DNA from 3 places in the Neptuniibacter halophilus genome. Region 3 is predicted to be linked to each of the others. Evidence: predicted binding sites of a transcription regulator. Region 3 holds the regulator's gene; each other region holds the start of a gene.
What was found. Region 3 encodes LexA, which represses DNA repair genes until DNA is damaged. Its sites were predicted from a motif close to TACTGTNTANNTANACAGTA; they were not measured.
Positions count from the first base shown of each region.

Region 1: QUD59_RS16540 (DNA topoisomerase III) is a predicted target of LexA. The motif match lies at 941-960, and genes of this name have one in related genera.
Region 2: recN (DNA repair protein RecN) is a predicted target of LexA. The motif match lies at 973-992, and genes of this name have one in related genera.

Region 1 covers NZ_AP027292.1:3,526,440-3,528,714, forward strand. Annotated here, with positions in the region: gene QUD59_RS16535 (serine/threonine protein kinase) at 1-890, shown strand, start outside; gene QUD59_RS16540 (DNA topoisomerase III) at 1,019-2,275, shown strand, end outside.
Region 2 covers NZ_AP027292.1:2,048,119-2,050,393, forward strand. Annotated here, with positions in the region: gene recN (DNA repair protein RecN) at 1-964, opposite strand, end outside; gene grpE (nucleotide exchange factor GrpE) at 1,165-1,758, shown strand; gene dnaK (molecular chaperone DnaK) at 1,891-2,275, shown strand, end outside.
Region 3 covers NZ_AP027292.1:3,002,362-3,004,636, forward strand. Annotated here, with positions in the region: gene topA (type I DNA topoisomerase) at 1-1, shown strand, start outside; gene QUD59_RS14010 (DUF6586 family protein) at 16-540, shown strand; gene QUD59_RS14015 (cell division inhibitor SulA) at 667-1,131, opposite strand; gene lexA (transcriptional repressor LexA) at 1,134-1,736, opposite strand; gene dinG (ATP-dependent DNA helicase DinG) at 1,886-2,275, shown strand, end outside.

The DNA of each region.
Region 1 (2,275 bases), 520 kb from region 3:
CCCTCAACAGCTACGAGAACCGGGTCTATCAGGTCGGAATCGAAGAGCAGGAGCCGCTGATCGCCAAGTTCTACCGGCCACAACGCTGGAGCCGGGAGCAGATACTGGAGGAGCACCAGTTCAGTATGGAACTGGCGGAACAGGAGTTGCCGGTGGTGACACCGCTGAGTAATTCTGCAGGCGAGACCCTGTTTGACTATGAAGGGTTTATGTTTGCACTGTTTCCGCGTCGCGGGGGGCATGCCCCTGAACTGGATAATATGGATAACCTGTTTATCCTCGGTCGTTTGCTGGGACGGATGCACAGGGTGGGCAGCAGTCGGCCTTTCGAGCATCGGCCCGCGCTGACCAGTCAGAGCTTCGGCCATGATAGTTTTGCCCTGCTCAGTGAGCAGTTTATACCCAAAGCGCTGAAACCCGCATATGATTCGGTAGCAAAGGATCTGCTGCAGGCGGTGGACGAGATTCTCCACAGTTGTCGTGACCTGCCGATGATCCGGGTTCACGGCGATTGCCATTCCGGGAATATGTTATGGCGGGATGATGCCCCTCATTTTGTCGACTTTGATGACGCCAGAATGGCGCCTGCGATGCAGGATATCTGGATGTTGCTCTCCGGGAACCGCCATGATCAGACCTGTCAGTTGGCGGAGATTGTCGATGGCTACAATGAATTTCACGATTTCCCGGTACGCGAACTTCGCCTGATTGAGGTACTGCGCAGTCTGCGGATTATGCACTACAGTGCCTGGCTGGCACGGCGCTGGGATGACCCGGCTTTTCCGCACAGTTTCAGTTGGTTTAATACCGAACGCTACTGGGGTGAGCATGTACTGGAGTTGCGCGAGCAGATGGCACTGCTGGATGAGCCCGTTCTCAACCTGATCTAGAGATTAGCTCTCAGGGGCTGGATCAGCACTACGGATTGCTTTAGTCTATCTACTGTTTATTTATACAGCTTATTCTGACTCTCATCGGTCGATGATGTCAGAAGGTGTTCTTTACAGCAGGTTGATCCATGATTTTGTATATCGCCGAAAAGCCCAGTGTCGCCAGAGCCGTCGCGGATGTGCTGCCCAAGCCACATAAAAAGGGCGATGGTTTTATCACTCTGGCTAACGGCGATGTGGTGACCTGGTGTATCGGGCACCTGCTGGAACAGGCAGAACCCGAAGCTTATGATCCCGAATACAAAAAATGGCGCCGGGAGCACCTGCCGATTATTCCGCTTGAGTGGAAGCAACAGATCAAGCCGAAAACCCGGAAACAGTTCAATACCGTCAAGAAGCTGATTAAACAGGCCGATCAACTGGTGAATATGGGCGACCCCGACCGGGTCGGTCAGATTCTGGTCGACGAAGTGCTTAACTACGCCGGAATCAGCAAAGCAAAACGGGACGCAGCCCGGCGTTGTCTGGTGAATGATATGAACCCGGCCGCGATTCGCAAAGCCCTGAATGACCTGCGTCCGAATACGGATTTTATCCCGCTTGCCACGTCTGCACTGGCAAGGGCGCGGGCAGACTGGCTCTATGGCATCAACATGACCCGGCTCTGTACTCTCTCCGGGCAGCGTTCAGGGTACAACGGGGTGCTGTCGATTGGCCGGGTACAGACCCCGGTGCTGGGTCTGGTAGTGCACCGTGATCAGGAGATCGAACATTTCGTTGCCAAACCTTTTTATGAGGTTTTTGTCACGCTGGTGTCCGCCTCGGGAGAATCGTTCAGTGCCAAATGGAAGCCGAGTGAGGCCTGTGAGCCTTACATGGATGAAAATGGCAGGGTGTTGTCCCGAAAGCTGGCCGAGATGGTTCAGCAGAAAGTGCAGGGCAGGCAGGGGTGTGTGAAGGCAGTCAGTAAAGATAAAAAACAACAGAAAGCGCCACTGCCCTATAACCTGTCGGCGCTGCAGATCGATGCTTCCAAACGCTTTAACCTGAATGCGCAGAAGACACTCGATATCTGTCAGCAGCTCTATGAGCGCCATAAACTGATCACTTATCCGCGTTCGGATTGCCGCTATCTGCCCGCGGGCCATTTCGATGAGCGGGCGCAGGTGGTTACAGCTATTGCAGATACCTGCCCGGATCTGAAAGCGGCAGCAGCCGGTGCTGATCTGAGTATCCGTGGGAAAGTATGGAACGATAAACAGGTCGGTGCGCATCATGCCATTATACCAACCTCTCGGCGTATGGATCTCAGTCGCCTGTCTAAGGATGAGCAGCACATCTATGAGCTGGTGGCCCGGCAATACCTGATACAGTTCTATCCAGCA
Region 2 (2,275 bases), 950 kb from region 3:
GCTCATTCGGGTGAATCCGGTGCTTGCGGGCGATTTCAAAGATGCCGGAGAGGCGCTCTTCGACTTCGCTCTGACGCTCCGGATTAATCTCAACCCGATCCAGATAGTGGCGAATCTCGCTGCTGGCCTCTTCCACCTGAATCAGGGCGGAGTTAAACATCTCGATAGCCTGGCGTACAGAGGGTGATTCTGACTGCATATTCGTCAGCAGGTGGAGGCACTGATGGAGTACCTGAACGCAGTTGTTATCGTCGCTTTCACTGGCAAGGCTGATCAGTTGATGGCCGGTATTGATAATCTCACCGGCATTGGCCAGTGTTTTTTGTTCTGCTTCCAGTTGCTCAATCTCGCCCTCCTGCAGCGCCAGTTGTTGCAGTTCCTCAACCTGATAACTGAGTAACTGTACCCGGGCGGTCTGTTCGGCGCTCTGTTCCGACAGGCGTTTCAGCTCGCTGGAGAGTTGGTGCCACTGTTCATAGCTATGGCGAACCTGCTCAGCCAGCGGGCTCTGACCAGCAAACTCATCGAGCAGAGTGCGGTGATACTCTTTTTTCAGTAGTCGCTGGTGCTCATGCTGACCGTGAATGGCTGCCAGATATTCACCCAGAGATTTGACCATTGCAGCGGGTGCAGGCCTGCCGTTGATGTAGCAACGTGAGCGGCCCTCTTTGGTGATGACCCGGCGCAGTATGCATTCGCCATCGTTATCAAGATCGTTATCGATCAACCAGCGGCTGGCTTCGGGGATTTGTTCCAGGCAGAAATTGGCGCTGATGTCGGCTTTGTCGGCGCCGTGTCTGACGGCACCGCTTTCAGCGCGATCGCCGAGGGCTAAACCCAGAGCGTCCAGCATAATTGACTTTCCGGCACCGGTTTCACCGCTGACGACGGTCATGCCCTGGCTGAGTTCCAGATCCAGGCTTTCTACGATTGCAAAATCTCGGATAGTGAGCTGAATGAGCATAGTCAAATACATGTGTTTTTATACAGTGGTTTCTGTATAAGCCATATTTTCGGTGGATGCAAACTTTATCTGCCGGAAGGATAAAAAAATCCGCTAAAGAGTGTTGAAAGGTTGAGCTTTGTCCCCATATAAATCGGCAACAAATTTTTTCCCTAATTCAGACGCGTTATTGCCGGCATCAGGCTGGCTGGAGATTAACAATGGCGAACGAAGAACTGAAACCGGCTGAACAGCAGACCGCAGAACCTGTAGAGCAGGCCGCAGAAGAGCAGCAGGCCGCAGACGTGAATGCAGAAGAATCCGCAGATCAGGTTGAGCAGGTGGATGATGCAGAACAGTTGGCTCAGGACCTGGCTGCTGCCACCGCAGAAATAGAAGCGCTCAAAGATCAGATGCTGCGGATTCAGGCCGAAGCGCAGAATGTGCGCCGTCGTGCCGAGCAGGATGTTGAGAAAGCGCATAAATTTGGTGTGGAAAAATTTGCCAACGAAATGCTGCCGATTGTTGACAGCCTGGAACGTGCGCTGGAAGTGTTTGGCGACGATGAAACTCTGCAGCCGATGCGTGAAGGGGTGGAGATGACCATGAATATGTTCCTCTCCGGCTTGGCCAAGTTTCAGATGGAGCAGGTGAACCCGAAAGGTGAAACTTTCGATCCGGCACTGCATCAGGCGATGTCTATGATCGAGGTGCCTGATACCCCGGCTAACACCGTTATCGAAGTCATGCAGAAAGGTTACACCCTGCATGGTCGTCTGGTTCGTCCGGCGATGGTGATTGTCGCTAAAGGTTAATAATTTTTAACAGACAGCCTTGAAACCGTACAAATCGTACTTATATAGGTTTCAAGCTGACTGAAAAACAGTCAAACGAGATTCAATGACTGCCCGTCCTAACCGGGCAGCTAGCAAGTGGAGCAGATACAAATGGGTAAAATCATCGGTATTGACCTGGGAACCACCAACTCTTGTGTTTCCATTCTGGACGGTGACAGCGCGAAGGTAATTGAAAACGCAGAGGGTGATCGTACTACCCCTTCAATTATCGCGTACACGGATGACGACGAGATTCTGGTAGGTCAGCCTGCCAAGCGTCAGGCGGTAACTAACCCTAACAACACACTGTTTGCGATCAAGCGTCTGATCGGTCGTCGTTTCAAAGACGATGTGGTTCAGAAAGATATCAAAATGGTGCCGTACAAAATTATCGAGGCAGACAACGGTGATGCCTGGGTTGAGGTAAAAGGCCAGAAAATGGCTGCGCCTCAGATCTCCGCAGAAGTTCTGAAGAAGATGAAGAAAACTGCAGAAG
Region 3 (2,275 bases):
ACAGTTGGGAATAGTATGAGCGGTATTTATCTGGCACGGACTAACCAGAAACTGGCCTTTACCCGGATCCATCTGGATCAGTTGAAGCGGGCTCAGGATGACACCAGTTGGAGCAAGCATGCGCTAATTGAATCCTACAATGAGTCTGTTTTGTTTCATATGGCATCGGCCTATGATGCCTTTCTTCGGGAAATTGCTGAGCTCTACCGGGTGGATACCGAATCTCTGGATGGCTACCGTTCTCTGGCGGCCGAGCTGGAGGCCACCGGTGTTGAAAGCCCTGAATTAAAGCAGCTCAGTCTGCTGGAGGCGGACGAAGCCGGCTGGCTGCATAAACTGATGAGTGCTTATGAGGCATGCTGGCATGGCTCGGATAAGCAGGCCGCTTTAACCGAAACCAACAGCCTGTCTGAGATTCATGTGTTGCAGGTGAACCCTGATCATGCGGAAGACAAAGCGATCGTTGCTGAATATGAGATGTGGTTCACAGCGCTCTCTGAACTGGTCAACCGGCTGCGTGAAGGGATGCAGGAGTGGTAGTCGTACAGACGACTGTGTCACACTGATATTCTTCTGATCTTTGAAAAGTTCCGGCCAGCATCTGCACAAGGGGAAGGGCAGAGCTGGCAGCGGAAATATGTTGCCCGGGTTGATAAACCTGATTCGTTAGCTGTGTTCTCTGCGGCGTATGACAATGCCGTGGCTCTGACCTGCTTTTGCCGCGGATTCCAGTCCGGAAAACTCTTCCTCCGAAAGATAGCCTGGCCAACTGACCACCGCATGGCTGGTGCCGGTACTGAGTGCCTGCCGCGCCAGCTCGTAGGTGCTGTGTTTACTGTCAGGATTCAGAAGAATAACCTTACGCAGATCAATGCCCGCTTCAAGCAGCAGCTGTTTTGGTAGAAGTACCGGTGGGGCAATCCAGACAAACCAGCGATCATCACGGCTGAGCTGCGCGAGCAGTGGCATCAGCATCGGGATGTTAGAGAAATTTTCTCCCTGTACCACGATTTCAGTGATAGAGCCCGCCAGTGCGCACTCGGTTGTTTGTGCAGGTCTTATCCGTACAATCTTTTCACGTTTCGAACGTGACAGTAACCGAGGGGCCGGGTTTGTCTGTAGTGCTAACATGGTTAGTTACCTCTGCGAATAACGCCTACACTCAGTCCTTCGATTGCTACTTCCTGTTCGTTCAGGTCGATAACAATCGGTTCAAATTCTTCGTTTTCGGCGATCAGGTAGACGATATTGCCTTCCTGCTTAAAGCGCTTAACCGTCACTTCATCTTCGAGCCGGGCGACGACAATCTGTCCGTCACGGGCGTTATTGCACTGGTGTACAGCCAGCAGATCTCCATCCATGATGCCCACATTTTTCATGCTGGTGCCTTTAACACGCAGCAGGTAATCGGCTTTAGGATGGAAAAAGTCAGATGAAATGGTGCAATGATCCTCAACGTGTTCCTGGGCCAGAATCGGCGAACCAGCCGCAACCTGACCAACAATCGGCAGGCCGGATTCCTCTTCGAGTTCCGGCACGCGAATGCCGCGTGACGTTCCGGGGATGATCTCGATGGCGCCTTTCTTGGCCAGTGCCTTGAGGTGTTCCTCTGCGGCATTGGCGGAGCGGAAACCCAGATCTTTAGCAATGTCTGCGCGGGTCGGCGGGTATCCGGTTTCACCAATGTGGCGTTTGATGCAATCCAGCACTTCCGTTTGTCGTTTAGTGAGTTTCATGATCATTAGTCTGTTTGTTTATACAGTATGTGTATTTTTATACAGTATTTCTGTTTTGTAAAGCAAGTCATGTTTTTTTATACAGTATTTTTTGCATGCGGTTTTATAACTGGTAGAATTCCCCGGTCAACCCTGCAGGAATTCCAGCCTTGTTAGATCAGCAGCTCAAACGCACTATTCAGGATGCCTACACCGCGTTTCTGTCCAACCGCGGGCTTAAGGCACGCTATGGTCAGAAGATGATGATTGCTGAAGTCGCACGCACGCTGGGCTCTATCGATCAGGATTCAGAAGGTGTACGCAGCGGTGGTCAGCATATCTGCGTCACAGAAGCCGGCACGGGTACCGGCAAAACCATGGCTTATCTGCTGGCTTCTGTTCCCGTGGCTCAGCAGCGTAAGAAGAAAGTGGTCGTCGCTACAGCAACAGTTGCCCTGCAGGAGCAGCTCATTCTCAAAGATCTGCCGCAACTGGTCAGTTCTGCAGGTGTCAATCTGACCTATGGGCTGGCAAAAGGTCGCGGCCGGTATTTCTGTATC